3 regions of the Bacillus xiamenensis genome follow, and region 1 is predicted to be linked to each of the others. Evidence: a T-box and tRNA genes for the amino acid it is inferred to sense, from the RefSeq annotation. Region 1 holds a T-box; the other regions hold tRNA genes.

Evidence for each region. A T-box is a leader RNA that pairs with one kind of tRNA and senses whether it is charged. The one in region 1 lies ahead of alaS (alanine--tRNA ligase), so its partner is inferred to be a tRNA-Ala.
Region 2: it encodes a tRNA-Ala, which carries the amino acid that the T-box ahead of alaS (alanine--tRNA ligase) is inferred to sense. The anticodon was not compared.
Region 3: it encodes a tRNA-Ala, which carries the amino acid that the T-box ahead of alaS (alanine--tRNA ligase) is inferred to sense. The anticodon was not compared.

The regions. Positions count from the first base shown of each region.
Region 1 covers NZ_CP017786.1:2,964,280-2,971,232, reverse strand. Annotated here, with positions in the region: gene BK049_RS15090 (IreB family regulatory phosphoprotein) at 1-12, opposite strand, end outside; gene alaS (alanine--tRNA ligase) at 101-2,737, opposite strand; T-box leader at 2,819-3,027, opposite strand; gene BK049_RS15080 (AI-2E family transporter) at 3,071-4,135, opposite strand; gene BK049_RS15075 (amino acid ABC transporter ATP-binding protein) at 4,360-5,088, shown strand; gene BK049_RS15070 (transporter substrate-binding domain-containing protein) at 5,103-5,912, shown strand; gene BK049_RS15065 (amino acid ABC transporter permease) at 5,993-6,646, shown strand; gene BK049_RS15060 (amino acid ABC transporter permease) at 6,662-6,953, shown strand, end outside.
Region 2 covers NZ_CP017786.1:1,593,702-1,600,654, forward strand. Annotated here, with positions in the region: gene BK049_RS08040 (sigma factor G inhibitor Gin) at 116-307, opposite strand; rRNA gene rrf (5S ribosomal RNA) at 478-593, opposite strand; rRNA gene BK049_RS08050 (23S ribosomal RNA) at 654-3,584, opposite strand; tRNA gene BK049_RS08055 (tRNA-Ala) at 3,683-3,758, opposite strand; tRNA gene BK049_RS08060 (tRNA-Ile) at 3,772-3,848, opposite strand; rRNA gene BK049_RS08065 (16S ribosomal RNA) at 3,944-5,492, opposite strand; gene BK049_RS08070 (pro-sigmaK processing inhibitor BofA family protein) at 5,813-6,076, opposite strand; gene BK049_RS08075 (YaaL family protein) at 6,143-6,367, opposite strand; gene recR (recombination protein RecR) at 6,386-6,953, opposite strand, start outside.
Region 3 covers NZ_CP017786.1:1,629,257-1,636,209, forward strand. Annotated here, with positions in the region: gene BK049_RS08235 (YaaC family protein) at 1-871, shown strand, start outside; rRNA gene rrf (5S ribosomal RNA) at 883-998, opposite strand; rRNA gene BK049_RS08245 (23S ribosomal RNA) at 1,059-3,989, opposite strand; tRNA gene BK049_RS08250 (tRNA-Ala) at 4,088-4,163, opposite strand; tRNA gene BK049_RS08255 (tRNA-Ile) at 4,177-4,253, opposite strand; rRNA gene BK049_RS08260 (16S ribosomal RNA) at 4,349-5,897, opposite strand; gene gyrA (DNA gyrase subunit A) at 6,305-6,953, opposite strand, start outside.

The DNA of each region.
Region 1 (6,953 bases):
AAATGAACTCACTGCTTCTTGCACCTCTCTTCCAACATTCTACTAGCAAGCTTTTTCTAACCGCTCATCTAATACCATTATTCTACACTACATTGACTGATTATAAAACGGATTTGACAGATTCTTCGACAGTTGCTAATGCTTCTTCAAGCTTTTCTGGCTGTTTCCCGCCTGCTTGTGCCATATCTGGGCGTCCGCCTCCGCCGCCTCCACAGATTTCAGCTGCCTGCTTGACAAGCTTTCCTGCATGGAGACCTTTTTCAATAACGTCTTTTGTCACACCTGCTGAAATGTTTACTTTTCCATTTTGAACGGATCCAAGTACAATGACAGCTGAACCTAATTTGGCTTTTAAGTCATCGACCATTGTTCTTAAATGGTTCATGTCTTTGGCGTTTACTTTTTCCGTTAACACTTTTACTCCGCCGACTTCTGTTACTTTTTCTAAAATAGAGCCTGCTTCTGCCTGACTTAATTTCGCAAGAAGGGATTCGTTTTCTCTTTGAGCCTCTTTTAAATCGGCCTGCAAGGAAGCGATGCGTTTTGGTACATCTTTCGTATTTGATTTCAGCACACTCGCTACCTGCTCTAAAATGGCCAACTGGTCATTTAATTCTTCATAAGCCCCTTTGCCTGTGACAGCTTCGATACGGCGTGTTCCAGCACCAATACCCGATTCAGATGCAATTTTAAACAAACCGATCTCCGCAGTGTTTTGAACGTGACAGCCGCCGCATAACTCGATGCTGTAATCGCCTACTTGCACAACACGGACGATATCGCCATACTTCTCGCCAAACAGCGCCATTGCGCCCATTTCTTTTGCTTCAGCAATTGGCTTCAGGTCAATCGCAACCGAAATCCCTTCCCAAATCTTTTCGTTGACGATTTTTTCGATCTGTGACAATTCTTCTTTTGTCACTTGTCCAAAGTGAGAGAAATCAAAGCGAAGTCTGTTCTCGTTCACAAGTGAACCTGCTTGATTGACGTGGCTGCCTAATACATCTTTGAGCGCCTGATGCAATAGATGCGTCGCTGTATGATTTTTCACAATGCCTTTTCGAAGAGCTGATTCGACTTCTGCAGTCACTTCTATTCCTTTTTGAACGGTACCGCTTACGACGACCCCTTCATGGACATGCTGACCGTTTGGCGCCTTTTTCACATCTTTGATGTCAATGATGACTTCGGCACTTTTTAACGTCCCTTTATCCGCAACTTGTCCGCCGCTTTCCGCATAGAAAGGCGTTTCATCTAATAAGATTTGTACCGTTTCCCCTTCGTGTGCTTCTGCGACAATTTCACCGTTTTGAAGCAATTCGATAATACGAGAATCCGCAGTTAAGTTTTCGTAACCAACAAACGTGCTTTCGGCTTTAATATCGCCTAAAGCCCCGCCTTGAACCTGCATACTGCCGACATCTTGTCTTGCATTTCTCGCGCGTTCACGCTGCTTCTCCATCTCTGCCTGGAAGCCTTCTCGATCGACTGTCATGTTCTCATCTTCTGCATATTCTTCTGTGAGCTCGACAGGGAATCCGTATGTGTCATACAGCTTAAACACATCTTCACCTGAAATTTGTGAGCTGCCATTGTCTCTTTCTTTTTTGATCACTTCTGACAAAATGGCTAACCCTTCATTCAGTGTTTCATGGAAACGTTCTTCTTCATTTTTGATTACTTTTGCAATAAATTCTTCTTTTGCCTGAACATCTGGATAGAAGTCCTTCATGATCTCCGCAACAACTGGTACTAGATCATACATAAACGGACGGTGGATATGGATCGTTTTTGCATAACGCACAGCACGGCGCAGCAAACGTCTTAATACATAGCCGCGGCCTTCGTTAGAAGGTAGTGCTCCGTCACTGACAGCAAAGGCAACTGTTCGAATGTGGTCAGCAATGACTTTAAAGGCTGTGTCCTTCTCCTTCGACTCACCATAGCTTTCTCCAGAAATCGTTTCTACTGCACGGATAATCGGCATGAATAGATCGGTGTCAAAGTTCGTTGGCACGTTCTGAATGACAGAGACCATACGTTCAAGACCCATTCCTGTATCAATGTTTTTCTTCGGCAGCGGCGTGTATGTACCATCTGGATTATGGTTAAATTCAGAAAAAACGAGATTCCACACTTCTAGATAACGCTCATTTTCCCCGCCTGGATATAATTCTGGATCGTTTATATCGTGACCATATGCTTCGCCGCGGTCATAGAAAATTTCTGTATTCGGACCACTTGGCCCCTCGCCAATATCCCAGAAGTTCCCCTCTAGACGAATAATCCGTTCTTCAGGGATACCAATTTTATCTCTCCAAAGAACATACGCTTCTTCATCCTCTGGATGTACCGTAACAGATAACAAATTCGGATCAAAACCAATCCACTCGTCACTTGTGAGGAACTCCCAAGCCCATTCGATGGCCTCTTCTTTAAAATAGTCACCAATCGAGAAGTTGCCGAGCATTTCAAAAAACGTATGATGGCGTGCTGTTTTCCCTACATTTTCAATGTCATTCGTACGAATCGATTTTTGTGCGTTGCAAATACGCGGATTGTCAGGCACAACGCGGCCATCAAAGTATTTCTTTAATGTCGCAACTCCGCTGTTAATCCATAAAAGTGTTGGGTCATCGTGAGGTACTAAAGACGCACTCGGTTCGACAGCATGTCCTTTTTCTTTAAAAAAGTCTAAAAACATTTGACGTACTTGAGCTGAAGTTAAAGTTTTCATTCAAAAATCCTCCCTTTTCATTTCATCAATCTTCACACAAACGAAAAAACATCCCGCCCTATGCAAGCATACAATTACTTACACAGGGACGAGATGTTCTCGCGGTACCACCCTGATTATAGACCTATTCGTCTATCACCTTCACATCCGATAACGCTGGAAGAGAGCGGCAGTGTTTATCTGCACTCGGGACTAGCTTCCGTTAAAGGTCTGATAAGGCTTTTCTCAGCAACATAAAGCCTCTCTCTGCAACAGCTTTTTAACGTACTCGGGTCCGTCATTGAATTCAATATGTATGAATCGAAATTATTATAGACAACTCGGCTCGTCTTGTCAATGAACGCTTCGTCTCATGTAGATATATTGCACAATGATGACCCTGATAATGGCTGCGGACGGCACTGCTAAAATCATGCCAATTAAGCCAAACAGCTCACCTCCAGCGAGTAACACAAGCATAATGACGACAGGATGCATATGCAGACTTCTCCCAACGATGATCGGACTAAGAACATTGCTTTCCAAAAATTGAAGCACTGCCACTGTAATCAGCACAATAAGGACCGACTTAACTGAGATGGTAAAAGCAATAAATACAGCAGGAATGGCACCAATAATTGGACCAAAATACGGGATCACATTCGTTGCACCGATGAACATACCTAATACAAGGGGGTACGGGATATGAAACAGCCAGAGAACAACGGCAGCTGTTCCCCCAATTAAAGAACAGACAAGCAGCTGTCCTCTAATATAATCCCCAAGTGAGTCATCCACTGCTTTCACAAAGGCATGACCCCTTTTCCGAAAGTTTGGCGGCGTTAAATACCATGCCGCCCGCTTCATCGTGTTCATATCTTTCACCATATAAAAGACAAGAAAAGGGATGAGTGCCGCAACTAAGGCGTAATCAAGCAGCACTTTACAGCTAAGAATCATTCGCTCTGCCCCATTTGCTGCATATGTCTCCGATTGGACAATAAAACGATCAAGCCGATCGTGCAGTCCGTCAGGCCAATGGCTTGTATGACGATGAACATGAGATAAAGCGCCATTATACGTTTCCGCAAGCACAGGAATTTGCTCTGACAATTCATTTAATTGAGCGATTAAAACAGGTGCCCCTTTATACACAGCAAAACCAATTCCTCCAAAAAACAGCACATAAATCAATAAGAGACTGACCGTTCTAGGCAAGCCTCGCTTGTGCAGCCTTTCAACAATAGGATAAAGAAGGTAAGAAATAAAAATAGCGATAAGAAGCGGGATCAAAACCGCTTTGAGCAATAAAAAAATAGGCATCCATAACTCGTCGAGCTGAACCAAAATGAGTAAGGATGCAAGGACAAGCAGTACACCTGCAGCATATATCAGAAACTCGATCGGACGTTTCTTCACCTTTTTCACCTCTTTTCTTATTGTTTAACCAACTTCTGCAATTATCCATGTAAATAAAATTTGTCCTAACTTCGTTAAAAATGAATACATATGAAACATACAGCTCCAACCAAAGTCACTGTTTGCTGTAAAATCTCGTCAGATAATATTCCATTATTTACTTCTTTTTACACAAGGTGTGCTAGAATCCACTTTAGCCAAATAATCACAAGAGGAGGTTCTTCATGATCACATTCGAAGAAGTCAACAAGCATTATGGCCAGTTCCACGTACTCAAAGACATTAACCTACATATTCAAAAGGGTGAGGTTGTTGTGATCATCGGTCCTTCAGGATCCGGTAAAAGCACGATGCTCAGGTGCATCAATCGTCTTGAAAGCATTGATGAAGGAAAAGTACTTGTCAACGAAGTCCCTGTCCAGCATCCAAAAACAAACATCAATCAAGTCAGGCAAAATATCGGGATGGTGTTTCAACACTTTCATCTCTATCCTCATAAGACAGTGCTTGAAAACATTATGCTTGCGCCTATGAAGGTCAAAAAAGTAAGCAAGGCAGAAGCAAGAGAAACAGCTGAATTTTATTTAAATAAAGTTGGGATTCCTGATAAAGCAGACACTTATCCTTCAAGACTATCAGGAGGACAGCAGCAGCGTGTTGCCATTGCAAGGGGGCTCGCGATGAAGCCTGATGTCATGCTTTTTGATGAGCCGACGTCTGCGCTTGATCCGGAAATGATCGGTGAGGTACTAGATGTGATGAAACAGCTGGCCAGAGAAGGAATGACCATGGTTGTTGTCACGCATGAGATGGGATTTGCCCGGGAAGTGGCTGACCGCATTGTTTTTATTGATGAAGGGCGAATCCTCGAAGAATCAACACCGGCTGCATTTTATGAAAAACCGCGCGAGAAACGCGCTCAGCTCTTTTTAAGCCGTATTTTAAATCACTAAGGGGGAATGTTTTGATGAAAAAAATGAAACGATTTGGCCTATTATTACTGATGACTTGCTGTATTGTCGCTCTTGCTGCCTGCGGCTCTGCCGAGAAAGGCTCAACGGATGCCAAGCAAGGAAGCTCATTAGACGCAATTAAGAAAGACAAAAAAATCATGTTCGGTGTCAAAAATGATACCCGCCTTTTCGGTCTGAAAAATCCTAGCACCGGGGATATCGAAGGATTTGATATTGATATCGCAAAAGCGATCACAAAAGAAATGCTCGGTGATGAAGGAAAGGCAGAATTCAAAGAAGTGACATCGAAAACAAGAATTCCTTTACTGCAAAAAGGAGACATCCATGCAATTGTTGCCACAATGACCATCACAGAAGAGCGTAAAAAAGAAGTCAATTTCTCAGATGTTTACTTTGAAGCAGGACAATCACTGCTTGTGAAAAAAGGAAGTGACATCCAATCCATTGACGATCTTAAAAAAGGGACGAAGGTGCTGGCGGTCAAAGGGTCTACTTCATCTCAAAACATCCGCGAGAAAGCCCCTGAAGCGACTGTACTAGAATTTGAAAACTATCAAGAAGCCTTTACAGCATTAAAATCAAACCAAGGGCAAGTGCTCACAACAGATAATGCCATCCTATTCGGTATGGCTGACGAAGACTCAAATTATGAAGTCGTTGGCGGAACCTTTACCGATGAGCCATATGGCATTGCTGTGAAAAAAGGCGATGAAAAATTGACAGAAGCCATTAACAAAGCATTAAAAGCATTAAAGGATAATGGTGAGTATGACAAGATTTATGAAAAATGGATCAAAGAATAGCCACTTAACTAAATCAACATTCATACCTTCAGGAGGGCCAGTTCTCGGCTCCCCTGTTGATTAGGAAGGAAGTGAACGGATTGCTGCGGTTTTCAATTTTAACTGAAAACTTCCCTCTTTATTTAGAAGGATTTAAATATACGATTGGTGCAAGTGTCATTGCGTTAATTGGAAGCTTTTTGATCGGTACACTCATTGCCATTATGAGAATCGCGCCCCTTAGGCCGCTCAACTGGTTAGGAACGGCTTACGTGGAATTTATTCGGAATATTCCGTTATTATTGATCACATTTGTTTTCTTCTTTGGTTTACCGGTGCTTGGTATTGTGGCAGATGGCTTTACTGCTGGGACCATCGCCCTTGCGATTTATACGTCGGCTTTTATTGCTGAAGCCATCCGTGCCGGTATACAAGCAGTACCACTTGGACAAATGGAAGCCGCTAGAGCTTCTGGTCTGTCATATGGTGGTACGATGCGATATATTATTTTGCCTCAGGCGATCAAAATTGTCATCCCGCCTCTTGGGAATCAATTTATTAACCTTGTCAAAAACTCGTCTATTTTAGGTGTCATAGCCGGTTTTGATCTCATGTATCAAGGGGACCTCATCGCTTCCAGAACATTTGTGACGTTTGATGTATACATTTTCGTTGCCATGTTTTATTTACTCTTAACCATTCCGCTCAGCCTAGGCGTTGGTTATTTAGAAAGAAGATTAGCAAGAAGCCACTAGAAAGGAGGAAACACAATGGATTTTATAGGTGCCTACCAGCCGGATCATCTCGCCTTTTTACTTGAAGGATTTGCTGTCACCTTAAAAGTGGCTTTTATCTCCATCATTTTAAGCTTTATCATCGGTTTAATCGTTGGCACATTCAGGTTCGCTCAAATCCCTATTTTATCAAAGGTGCTGGCGGTCATTGTTGAAACCATTCGGAACCTGCCGCTTTTGCTGATCATCTTTTTCACATATTTTGCACTTCCTGAAATCGGCATTAAGCTGAGCATCACTGCCTCTGCCATAGCAGCTTTAACCGTGT
Region 2 (6,953 bases), 1.4 Mb from region 1:
TATGAATAATCAGGCTCTCTGTTTATCTTATTATTTATTACGGTTGATGTCCAAACTAAGTTCCAAAAAACAGGCCCCATCCTCCATAGGTCATAAAAAAAGACCATCTAATGGTCTATGAATACAAAGGCGGTGTATGAAGATTTTTAAGCTTTCTTACATAGTCGGCATAGCTAGGATCCGAGGTCGATGTAGAAATTAACTTTCGCTCACAATCTTGGCACAAAAACTGATGATATAAATAAATTCCCTTTGTTTTTTTCTCTTCACAAATCAAACAAATCGCTTCTCGCTCTTTTTTGCTCATTGTGACACCTCCACTTATAGCTTCAGTATGCCCTAGCGCTTTCAATTGTATACAAAATTAAGAATGTTTTAGATGGTAGTTTAGTATATGTATCCATACTAGATCGAGTGTTTGTTCCTTTTTTAAAACACAAAAAAGACCAGTTCCAAACGGAACTGATCCTTAGAAAAGCTTGGCGGCGTCCTACTCTCACAGGGGGAAACCCCCAACTACCATCGGCGCTGAAGAGCTTAACTTCCGTGTTCGGTATGGGAACGGGTGTGACCTCTTCGCTATCGCCACCAAACCTGATGGAGAGAATGTTCTCTCAAAACTAGATAACAATGTTCATGCTTCACATTAAATATAGGTTAAGTCCTCGATCTATTAGTATCTGTCAGCTCCACGTGTCACCACGCTTCCACCTCAGACCTATCAACCTGATCATCTTTCAGGGATCTTACTTCCTTGCGGAATGGGAAATCTCATCTTGAGGGGGGCTTCATGCTTAGATGCTTTCAGCACTTATCCCGTCCGCACATAGCTACCCAGCGATGCCCTTGGCAGAACAACTGGTACACCAGCGGTGCGTCCATCCCGGTCCTCTCGTACTAAGGACAGCTCCTCTCAAATTTCCTGCGCCCGCGACGGATAGGGACCGAACTGTCTCACGACGTTCTGAACCCAGCTCGCGTACCGCTTTAATGGGCGAACAGCCCAACCCTTGGGACCGACTACAGCCCCAGGATGCGATGAGCCGACATCGAGGTGCCAAACCTCCCCGTCGATGTGGACTCTTGGGGGAGATAAGCCTGTTATCCCCGGGGTAGCTTTTATCCGTTGAGCGATGGCCCTTCCATGCGGAACCACCGGATCACTAAGCCCGACTTTCGTCCCTGCTCGACTTGTAGGTCTCGCAGTCAAGCTCCCTTGTGCCTTTACACTCTGCGAATGATTTCCAACCATTCTGAGGGAACCTTTGGGCGCCTCCGTTACATTTTAGGAGGCGACCGCCCCAGTCAAACTGCCCACCTGACACTGTCTCCCTGCCCGATAAGGGCAGCGGGTTAGAAGGTCAATACAGCCAGGGTAGTATCCCACCGATGCCTCCACCGAAGCTAGCGCTCCGGTTTCCAAGGCTCCTACCTATCCTGTACAAGCTGTACCAACATTCAATATCAGGCTGCAGTAAAGCTCCACGGGGTCTTTCCGTCCTGTCGCGGGTAACCTGCATCTTCACAGGTACTATAATTTCACCGAGTCTCTCGTTGAGACAGTGCCCAGATCGTTGCGCCTTTCGTGCGGGTCGGAACTTACCCGACAAGGAATTTCGCTACCTTAGGACCGTTATAGTTACGGCCGCCGTTTACTGGGGCTTCAATTCGCACCTTCGCTTACGCTAAGCGCTCCTCTTAACCTTCCAGCACCGGGCAGGCGTCAGCCCCTATACTTCGCCTTACGGCTTCGCAGAGACCTGTGTTTTTGCTAAACAGTCGCCTGGGCCTATTCACTGCGGCTTCTCGGGGCTTTAACACCCTAAGAAGCACCCCTTCTCCCGAAGTTACGGGGTCATTTTGCCGAGTTCCTTAACGAGAGTTCTCTCGATCACCTTAGGATTCTCTCCTCGCCTACCTGTGTCGGTTTGCGGTACGGGCACCTCTCACCTCGCTAGAGGCTTTTCTTGGCAGTGTGGAATCAGGAACTTCGCTACTATATTTCGCTCGCCATCACAGCTCAGCCTTCACGGGAAACGGATTTGCCTATTTCCCAGCCTAACTGCTTGGACGCGGATATCCATTACCGCGCTTACCCTATCCTCCTGCGTCCCCCCATTGCTCAAATGGTGAGGAGGTGGTACAGGAATATCAACCTGTTGTCCATCGCCTACGCCTTTCGGCCTCGGCTTAGGTCCCGACTAACCCTGAGCGGACGAGCCTTCCTCAGGAAACCTTAGGCATTCGGTGGACGGGATTCTCACCCGTCTTTCGCTACTCATACCGGCATTCTCACTTCTAAGCGCTCCACCAGTCCTTCCGGTCTGGCTTCACAGCCCTTAGAACGCTCTCCTACCACTGTTCGTAAGAACAGTCCGCAGCTTCGGTGATACGTTTAGCCCCGGTACATTTTCGGCGCAGAGTCACTCGACCAGTGAGCTATTACGCACTCTTTAAATGGTGGCTGCTTCTAAGCCAACATCCTGGTTGTCTAAGCAACTCCACATCCTTTTCCACTTAACGTATACTTTGGGACCTTAGCTGGCGGTCTGGGCTGTTTCCCTTTCGACTACGGATCTTATCACTCGCAGTCTGACTCCCAAGGATAAGTCATCGGCATTCGGAGTTTGACTGAATTCGGTAACCCGGTAGGGGCCCCTAGTCCAATCAGTGCTCTACCTCCGAGACTCTTACCTTGAGGCTAGCCCTAAAGCTATTTCGGAGAGAACCAGCTATCTCCAGGTTCGATTGGCATTTCACCCCTACCCACACCTCATCCCCGCACTTTTCAACGTGCGTGGGTTCGGGCCTCCATTCAGTGTTACCTGAACTTCACCCTGGACATGGGTAGATCACCTGGTTTCGGGTCTACGACCACGTACTCATGCGCCCTATTCAGACTCGCTTTCGCTGCGGCTCCGCATCTTCTGCTTAACCTTGCACGGGATCGTAACTCGCCGGTTCATTCTACAAAAGGCACGCCATCACCCGTTAACGGGCTCTGACTACTTGTAGGCACACGGTTTCAGGATCTATTTCACTCCCCTTCCGGGGTGCTTTTCACCTTTCCCTCACGGTACTGGTTCACTATCGGTCACTAGGGAGTATTTAGCCTTGGGAGATGGTCCTCCCGGATTCCGACGGAATTTCACGTGTTCCGCCGTACTCAGGATCCACTCTGGAGAGAATGACATTTCAGTTACAGGGCTGTTACCTTCTCTGGCGGGCCTTTCCAGACCTCTTCGCTTATATCATTCCTTTGTAACTCCGTATAGAGTGTCCTACAACCCCAAGAGGCAAGCCTCTTGGTTTGGGCTGTTCCCGTTTCGCTCGCCGCTACTCAGGGAATCGCATTTGCTTTCTCTTCCTCCGGGTACTTAGATGTTTCAGTTCCCCGGGTATGCCTTCTCATACTCTATGTATTCAAGTATGGATACTACTCCATTACGAGCAGTGGGTTTCCCCATTCGGAAATCTCCGGATCAAAGCTTGCTTACAGCTCCCCGAAGCATATCGGTGTTCGTCCCGTCCTTCATCGGCTCCTAGTGCCAAGGCATCCACCGTGCGCCCTTTCTAACTTAACCATTTCTTACTTTAGAAAGAATCACTATGTGTGATGAACTTTGCATTGCATTCAATGTGAATGTATTACTTATTGTTATCTAGTTTTCAAAGAACACGTTGGTGGAGCCTAGCGGGATCGAACCGCTGACCTCCTGCGTGCAAGGCAGGCGCTCTCCCAGCTGAGCTAAGGCCCCGATTTATAGAAGATGGTGGGCCTGAGTGGACTCGAACCACCGACCTCACGCTTATCAGGCGTGCGCTCTAACCAGCTGAGCTACAGGCCCATCTTTCATATCGAAGATATGATGTTGTAGGATCTTTTCCAAGTTCCTTCAAAACTAAACAAGACCAAAACGCACACTGCTCCATATATCCTTAGAAAGGAGGTGATCCAGCCGCACCTTCCGATACGGCTACCTTGTTACGACTTCACCCCAATCATCTGCCCCACCTTCGGCGGCTGGCTCCATAAAGGTTACCTCACCGACTTCGGGTGTTGCAAACTCTCGTGGTGTGACGGGCGGTGTGTACAAGGCCCGGGAACGTATTCACCGCGGCATGCTGATCCGCGATTACTAGCGATTCCAGCTTCACGCAGTCGAGTTGCAGACTGCGATCCGAACTGAGAACAGATTTGTGGGATTGGCTAAACCTTGCGGTCTCGCAGCCCTTTGTTCTGTCCATTGTAGCACGTGTGTAGCCCAGGTCATAAGGGGCATGATGATTTGACGTCATCCCCACCTTCCTCCGGTTTGTCACCGGCAGTCACCTTAGAGTGCCCAACTGAATGCTGGCAACTAAGATCAAGGGTTGCGCTCGTTGCGGGACTTAACCCAACATCTCACGACACGAGCTGACGACAACCATGCACCACCTGTCACTCTGTCCCCGAAGGGAAAGCCCTATCTCTAGGGTTGTCAGAGGATGTCAAGACCTGGTAAGGTTCTTCGCGTTGCTTCGAATTAAACCACATGCTCCACCGCTTGTGCGGGCCCCCGTCAATTCCTTTGAGTTTCAGTCTTGCGACCGTACTCCCCAGGCGGAGTGCTTAATGCGTTAGCTGCAGCACTAAGGGGCGGAAACCCCCTAACACTTAGCACTCATCGTTTACGGCGTGGACTACCAGGGTATCTAATCCTGTTCGCTCCCCACGCTTTCGCTCCTCAGCGTCAGTTACAGACCAGAGAGTCGCCTTCGCCACTGGTGTTCCTCCACATCTCTACGCATTTCACCGCTACACGTGGAATTCCACTCTCCTCTTCTGCACTCAAGTTTCCCAGTTTCCAATGACCCTCCCCGGTTGAGCCGGGGGCTTTCACATCAGACTTAAGAAACCGCCTGCGAGCCCTTTACGCCCAATAATTCCGGACAACGCTTGCCACCTACGTATTACCGCGGCTGCTGGCACGTAGTTAGCCGTGGCTTTCTGGTTAGGTACCGTCATGGTGCAAGCAGTTACTCTTGCACTTGTTCTTCCCTAACAACAGAGCTTTACGATCCGAAAACCTTCATCACTCACGCGGCGTTGCTCCGTCAGACTTTCGTCCATTGCGGAAGATTCCCTACTGCTGCCTCCCGTAGGAGTCTGGGCCGTGTCTCAGTCCCAGTGTGGCCGATCACCCTCTCAGGTCGGCTACGCATCGTCGCCTTGGTGAGCCGTTACCTCACCAACTAGCTAATGCGCCGCGGGTCCATCTGTAAGTGACAGCCGAAACCGTCTTTCATCCTTGAACCATGCGGTTCAAGGAACTATCCGGTATTAGCTCCGGTTTCCCGGAGTTATCCCAGTCTTACAGGCAGGTTACCCACGTGTTACTCACCCGTCCGCCGCTAACATCTGGGAGCAAGCTCCCTTCTGTCCGCTCGACTTGCATGTATTAGGCACGCCGCCAGCGTTCGTCCTGAGCCAGGATCAAACTCTCCGAGGTATGCAGGATGCATATCACACATGCGTTGCTACACGATGTAGCGAACTTAGCATGTGATCATTTCCTGCCTCGTCAGTTTGACTGACTACCTATGATGTTTCATAGGATTTTTTTATTAAAACTCGAATTAACAGGTACGTTTTGTCTTGTTTAGTTTTCAAAGAACTTGTTTACCGCTTCAGAAGCGACTAGAACATCTTAACATCTCCAAATTGTTAGTGTCAACAACTTTTTTTGTTATTATGTTTTTTTGTTTCTTCGTCATCAGCGACGTATATTAATTTACCACCATATATAATCAAAGTCAACAATATTTCGCATTAAATAATAAACTTTTCAATTACGACTAAAGCCGCTACGCCTGGAACGCCCAATAAACCACTAATTCCGCTCGTTACAGGATTAATGGAGACATGAAGCCCTAAGCTCTCACCGAATAAATTGAGGCAAAATAAAAAAAGAGCACCTGCTACAAATTTAACTCCGATAAGTCCTAACCATTTGAATGGATTCGCTTGAACACCTGACATAAACAACAATAATACAGCTAGCAGAATTGAACCAATCACAATAACAGGTTCCATAATCCTCTCATCTCCTCTTCATATGAATAGTACAAGCATATGAGAGGACTATGTAAAATAGACCTGCTATCTCCAGTTGTTTAAACGTATATTCCTCTTTTTCGCTTCTCTAAGATAGAAAAAGTACTTTGCTTGAGCAAGCTTTAATTCGAATAGAATGTCCGGTGAAGGCTCAACGCTGTTTGCGACAAGCTTTTTTTGTCTGTTCCATTCTTCCTTTTGCTTAAAAAGCTGTTGAATTAATTTCTCATCGAATTCTTTTCGAATTGATTTTCTGCGAAGAAAACCCATGTACCGTACTTCTCCTTCCTACATCTCACGTCTGCCTTCTAGAGCCTTAGAAAGTGTGACTTCATCCGCATACTCTAAATCTCCACCTACTGGGAGTCCGTGAGCAATACGAGAGAGTTTAATTCCTGATGGTTTCAACAATCTAGAGATATACATGGCTGTCGCTTCTCCTTCAATGTTTGGGTTGGTTGCAAGAATGACCTCTGTTACTTGATCGTCTTGCAATCTTTTTAATAGATCAGGGATTTTAATATCCTCTGGTCCAATCCCGTCCATTGGTGAAATGGCACCATGAAGCACATGATATAAGCCGTTGTATTCTTTCATTTTTTCCATTGCAATCACATCTTTTGGATCCTGTACTACACAGATAACCGATTGATCTCTTCTTGTATCTTCACAAATATAGCAAGGATCCTGATCAGTGATATGGCCGCAAACAGAACAATAAGTTAAATTACGCTTTGCATTTACAAGCGCCTTCGCAAAATCTAGTACGACATCTTCCTGCATACTAAGAACAAAAAAAGCCAGACGGACCGCGGTTTTAGGTCCGATTCCTGGCAATTTCATAAAGCTATCAATC
Region 3 (6,953 bases), 1.3 Mb from region 1:
TGCAAACCAACACGCCTATAAAAACTGTGAGCGATTTATTTACTTTTTAAAACATGGTCATACATTCTATGAACAAGCTGCCATAGCTCCACTCGAACTAAAACCGATTTTATTATTTTATGGAATGGCACAGCTGTTAAAGGCATGTTTACTGACAGTAGATCCCTACTATCCATCTCAAACCTCTGTCTTAGCTCACGGTGTAACCTCAAGAAAAAGAAAGAAGCAACATTATCGTTTTAGTGAGGATGAAGTAAAGATTCAGCGAAACGGATTATGTATGCATGTATTAAAGCACTTATTTCATTTAAATGGTCTTGAAGATGAGCGATTTACGATGATCAATCTCCTTTCAAAAATACCAGAAATGAGTCATGTTCTTGAGTTCCAAAAGCAGCCCTCAACATTAGTGAAGGTAGAACAAGCAAATGGCATGTTGATTCAAGACCATATTCCATTGCTTTATAACATGTCGGCTGAACGCTTTATTGAATATTTTGAGTTTCATACAAGTTGGAAGCTTAAACAGAGAGAAGCAAAGAAACTGACATTTGACGTATTTTCAGAAGAAAATCCTGCTCTTGCTACTCATCTTCATTATGATTTAGAAATGAATCAGTGGTTTATCCCATCAACACGAGATGCCTTTTTAGGGATTCCTGAGATCATCAGCCATTACTTGTTAATGTATAACCTCAGTATGATTGCCCGCTACGAAACAGAATGGTGGTACGAGCTTTTATCTCAATACATTAGTGATGATTACGTCATGATTGAACGCTATATGGAGATTGCAGAGGACAAGTTTCCAGCTTATATCATGATGCTGCTAGAAGAAAACACAAAAAAGACCAGTTCCAAATGGAACTGATCCTTAGAAAAGCTTGGCGGCGTCCTACTCTCACAGGGGGAAACCCCCAACTACCATCGGCGCTGAAGAGCTTAACTTCCGTGTTCGGTATGGGAACGGGTGTGACCTCTTCGCTATCGCCACCAAACCTGATGGAGAGAATGTTCTCTCAAAACTAGATAACAATGTTCATGCTTCACATTAAATATAGGTTAAGTCCTCGATCTATTAGTATCTGTCAGCTCCACGTGTCACCACGCTTCCACCTCAGACCTATCAACCTGATCATCTTTCAGGGATCTTACTTCCTTGCGGAATGGGAAATCTCATCTTGAGGGGGGCTTCATGCTTAGATGCTTTCAGCACTTATCCCGTCCGCACATAGCTACCCAGCGATGCCCTTGGCAGAACAACTGGTACACCAGCGGTGCGTCCATCCCGGTCCTCTCGTACTAAGGACAGCTCCTCTCAAATTTCCTGCGCCCGCGACGGATAGGGACCGAACTGTCTCACGACGTTCTGAACCCAGCTCGCGTACCGCTTTAATGGGCGAACAGCCCAACCCTTGGGACCGACTACAGCCCCAGGATGCGATGAGCCGACATCGAGGTGCCAAACCTCCCCGTCGATGTGGACTCTTGGGGGAGATAAGCCTGTTATCCCCGGGGTAGCTTTTATCCGTTGAGCGATGGCCCTTCCATGCGGAACCACCGGATCACTAAGCCCGACTTTCGTCCCTGCTCGACTTGTAGGTCTCGCAGTCAAGCTCCCTTGTGCCTTTACACTCTGCGAATGATTTCCAACCATTCTGAGGGAACCTTTGGGCGCCTCCGTTACATTTTAGGAGGCGACCGCCCCAGTCAAACTGCCCACCTGACACTGTCTCCCTGCCCGATAAGGGCAGCGGGTTAGAAGGTCAATACAGCCAGGGTAGTATCCCACCGATGCCTCCACCGAAGCTAGCGCTCCGGTTTCCAAGGCTCCTACCTATCCTGTACAAGCTGTACCAACATTCAATATCAGGCTGCAGTAAAGCTCCACGGGGTCTTTCCGTCCTGTCGCGGGTAACCTGCATCTTCACAGGTACTATAATTTCACCGAGTCTCTCGTTGAGACAGTGCCCAGATCGTTGCGCCTTTCGTGCGGGTCGGAACTTACCCGACAAGGAATTTCGCTACCTTAGGACCGTTATAGTTACGGCCGCCGTTTACTGGGGCTTCAATTCGCACCTTCGCTTACGCTAAGCGCTCCTCTTAACCTTCCAGCACCGGGCAGGCGTCAGCCCCTATACTTCGCCTTACGGCTTCGCAGAGACCTGTGTTTTTGCTAAACAGTCGCCTGGGCCTATTCACTGCGGCTTCTCGGGGCTTTAACACCCTAAGAAGCACCCCTTCTCCCGAAGTTACGGGGTCATTTTGCCGAGTTCCTTAACGAGAGTTCTCTCGATCACCTTAGGATTCTCTCCTCGCCTACCTGTGTCGGTTTGCGGTACGGGCACCTCTCACCTCGCTAGAGGCTTTTCTTGGCAGTGTGGAATCAAGAACTTCGCTACTATATTTCGCTCGCCATCACAGCTCAGCCTTCACGGGAAACGGATTTGCCTATTTCCCAGCCTAACTGCTTGGACGCGGATATCCATTACCGCGCTTACCCTATCCTCCTGCGTCCCCCCATTGCTCAAATGGTGAGGAGGTGGTACAGGAATATCAACCTGTTGTCCATCGCCTACGCCTTTCGGCCTCGGCTTAGGTCCCGACTAACCCTGAGCGGACGAGCCTTCCTCAGGAAACCTTAGGCATTCGGTGGACGGGATTCTCACCCGTCTTTCGCTACTCATACCGGCATTCTCACTTCTAAGCGCTCCACCAGTCCTTCCGGTCTGGCTTCACAGCCCTTAGAACGCTCTCCTACCACTGTTCGTAAGAACAGTCCGCAGCTTCGGTGATACGTTTAGCCCCGGTACATTTTCGGCGCAGAGTCACTCGACCAGTGAGCTATTACGCACTCTTTAAATGGTGGCTGCTTCTAAGCCAACATCCTGGTTGTCTAAGCAACTCCACATCCTTTTCCACTTAACGTATACTTTGGGACCTTAGCTGGCGGTCTGGGCTGTTTCCCTTTCGACTACGGATCTTATCACTCGCAGTCTGACTCCCAAGGATAAGTCATCGGCATTCGGAGTTTGACTGAATTCGGTAACCCGGTAGGGGCCCCTAGTCCAATCAGTGCTCTACCTCCGAGACTCTTACCTTGAGGCTAGCCCTAAAGCTATTTCGGAGAGAACCAGCTATCTCCAGGTTCGATTGGCATTTCACCCCTACCCACACCTCATCCCCGCACTTTTCAACGTGCGTGGGTTCGGGCCTCCATTCAGTGTTACCTGAACTTCACCCTGGACATGGGTAGATCACCTGGTTTCGGGTCTACGACCACGTACTCATGCGCCCTATTCAGACTCGCTTTCGCTGCGGCTCCGCATCTTCTGCTTAACCTTGCACGGGATCGTAACTCGCCGGTTCATTCTACAAAAGGCACGCCATCACCCGTTAACGGGCTCTGACTACTTGTAGGCACACGGTTTCAGGATCTATTTCACTCCCCTTCCGGGGTGCTTTTCACCTTTCCCTCACGGTACTGGTTCACTATCGGTCACTAGGGAGTATTTAGCCTTGGGAGATGGTCCTCCCGGATTCCGACGGAATTTCACGTGTTCCGCCGTACTCAGGATCCACTCTGGAGAGAATGACATTTCAGTTACAGGGCTGTTACCTTCTCTGGCGGGCCTTTCCAGACCTCTTCGCTTATATCATTCCTTTGTAACTCCGTATAGAGTGTCCTACAACCCCAAGAGGCAAGCCTCTTGGTTTGGGCTGTTCCCGTTTCGCTCGCCGCTACTCAGGGAATCGCATTTGCTTTCTCTTCCTCCGGGTACTTAGATGTTTCAGTTCCCCGGGTATGCCTTCTCATACTCTATGTATTCAAGTATGGATACTACTCCATTACGAGCAGTGGGTTTCCCCATTCGGAAATCTCCGGATCAAAGCTTGCTTACAGCTCCCCGAAGCATATCGGTGTTCGTCCCGTCCTTCATCGGCTCCTAGTGCCAAGGCATCCACCGTGCGCCCTTTCTAACTTAACCATTTCTTACTTTAGAAAGAATCACTATGTGTGATGAACTTTGCATTGCATTCAATGTGAATGTATTACTTATTGTTATCTAGTTTTCAAAGAACACGTTGGTGGAGCCTAGCGGGATCGAACCGCTGACCTCCTGCGTGCAAGGCAGGCGCTCTCCCAGCTGAGCTAAGGCCCCGATTTATAGAAGATGGTGGGCCTGAGTGGACTCGAACCACCGACCTCACGCTTATCAGGCGTGCGCTCTAACCAGCTGAGCTACAGGCCCATCTTTCATATCGAAGATATGATGTTGTAGGATCTTTTCCAAGTTCCTTCAAAACTAAACAAGACCAAAACGCACACTGCTCCATATATCCTTAGAAAGGAGGTGATCCAGCCGCACCTTCCGATACGGCTACCTTGTTACGACTTCACCCCAATCATCTGCCCCACCTTCGGCGGCTGGCTCCATAAAGGTTACCTCACCGACTTCGGGTGTTGCAAACTCTCGTGGTGTGACGGGCGGTGTGTACAAGGCCCGGGAACGTATTCACCGCGGCATGCTGATCCGCGATTACTAGCGATTCCAGCTTCACGCAGTCGAGTTGCAGACTGCGATCCGAACTGAGAACAGATTTGTGGGATTGGCTAAACCTTGCGGTCTCGCAGCCCTTTGTTCTGTCCATTGTAGCACGTGTGTAGCCCAGGTCATAAGGGGCATGATGATTTGACGTCATCCCCACCTTCCTCCGGTTTGTCACCGGCAGTCACCTTAGAGTGCCCAACTGAATGCTGGCAACTAAGATCAAGGGTTGCGCTCGTTGCGGGACTTAACCCAACATCTCACGACACGAGCTGACGACAACCATGCACCACCTGTCACTCTGTCCCCGAAGGGAAAGCCCTATCTCTAGGGTTGTCAGAGGATGTCAAGACCTGGTAAGGTTCTTCGCGTTGCTTCGAATTAAACCACATGCTCCACCGCTTGTGCGGGCCCCCGTCAATTCCTTTGAGTTTCAGTCTTGCGACCGTACTCCCCAGGCGGAGTGCTTAATGCGTTAGCTGCAGCACTAAGGGGCGGAAACCCCCTAACACTTAGCACTCATCGTTTACGGCGTGGACTACCAGGGTATCTAATCCTGTTCGCTCCCCACGCTTTCGCTCCTCAGCGTCAGTTACAGACCAGAGAGTCGCCTTCGCCACTGGTGTTCCTCCACATCTCTACGCATTTCACCGCTACACGTGGAATTCCACTCTCCTCTTCTGCACTCAAGTTTCCCAGTTTCCAATGACCCTCCCCGGTTGAGCCGGGGGCTTTCACATCAGACTTAAGAAACCGCCTGCGAGCCCTTTACGCCCAATAATTCCGGACAACGCTTGCCACCTACGTATTACCGCGGCTGCTGGCACGTAGTTAGCCGTGGCTTTCTGGTTAGGTACCGTCATGGTGCAAGCAGTTACTCTTGCACTTGTTCTTCCCTAACAACAGAGCTTTACGATCCGAAAACCTTCATCACTCACGCGGCGTTGCTCCGTCAGACTTTCGTCCATTGCGGAAGATTCCCTACTGCTGCCTCCCGTAGGAGTCTGGGCCGTGTCTCAGTCCCAGTGTGGCCGATCACCCTCTCAGGTCGGCTACGCATCGTCGCCTTGGTGAGCCGTTACCTCACCAACTAGCTAATGCGCCGCGGGTCCATCTGTAAGTGACAGCCGAAACCGTCTTTCATCCTTGAACCATGCGGTTCAAGGAACTATCCGGTATTAGCTCCGGTTTCCCGGAGTTATCCCAGTCTTACAGGCAGGTTACCCACGTGTTACTCACCCGTCCGCCGCTAACATCCGGGAGCAAGCTCCCTTCTGTCCGCTCGACTTGCATGTATTAGGCACGCCGCCAGCGTTCGTCCTGAGCCAGGATCAAACTCTCCGAGGTATGCAGGATGCATATCACACATGCGTTGCTACACGATGTAGCGAACTTAGCATGTGATCATTTCCTGCCTCGTCAGTTTGACTGACTACCTATGATGTTTCATAGGATTTTTTTATTAAAACTCGAATTAACAGGTACGTTTTGTCTTGTTTAGTTTTCAAAGAACTTGTTTGTCACTCTCTCAAAGCGACCACTTAAATATATCATATATCTCTATTAACAGTCAATGTTTTTCTTGAAAAACATTTTATTTTTTTTAAGAAGTTTTGCTGTGAAAGAGATAAAAAATAGAGCCTCTTTTTGCTCCTTTGAAAGATTAACACATATCTATGAAAAAAGCATTATAAATTTCAAAAAAAATCATGTTTCTTCAAAAAAATAAAGCCGGTGAAAACCCGGCTTTATTTTTACTCAGATTGCTCTTGATCTGACTCTACATTTTCTATGTTTTCTTCAGTGCTTTCTTCATCGTCTTCTTGTGATTGTTCAACTAATGCCACTGTAGCGACATGTTCATCATCACCTAGACGGATCAGGCGGACACCTTGAGTGACTCGGCCTGTTGTGGAGATATCTGAAACGGCCATACGGATGATGACACCGCTGCCTGTAATGATCATTAAGTCTTCTTCAGCTTCAGCGTTGGTCGCCTTCACTGCAACAAGCGGACCGTTGTTGTCAGTGATCTTGCATGTTTTAAGACCTTTACCGCCACGGCTTTGAACACGATATTCTTTTTCAGGCGTTAATTTACCATAACCTTTTTCAGTTACGATCAATACGTTTGCATCTGGCTCAAGGATTTCCATTCCAACGACGATGTCGTCTTCAGAAAGTGTGATCCCTTTAACCCCAGCTGCCGTACGTCCCATTTCACGAACATCTGTCTCGTCGAAACGAATGAGCATGCCCTTTTTCGTTCCGATGATGATTTGTTTTTCACCATTGGTTAAACGAACGGCCATCAGCTCATCTTCTTCACGCAGGCTCAGTGCAATCAAACCGTTGTTCCGGATGTTTGCAAATTGAGACAATGATGTTCGTTTTGATACACCG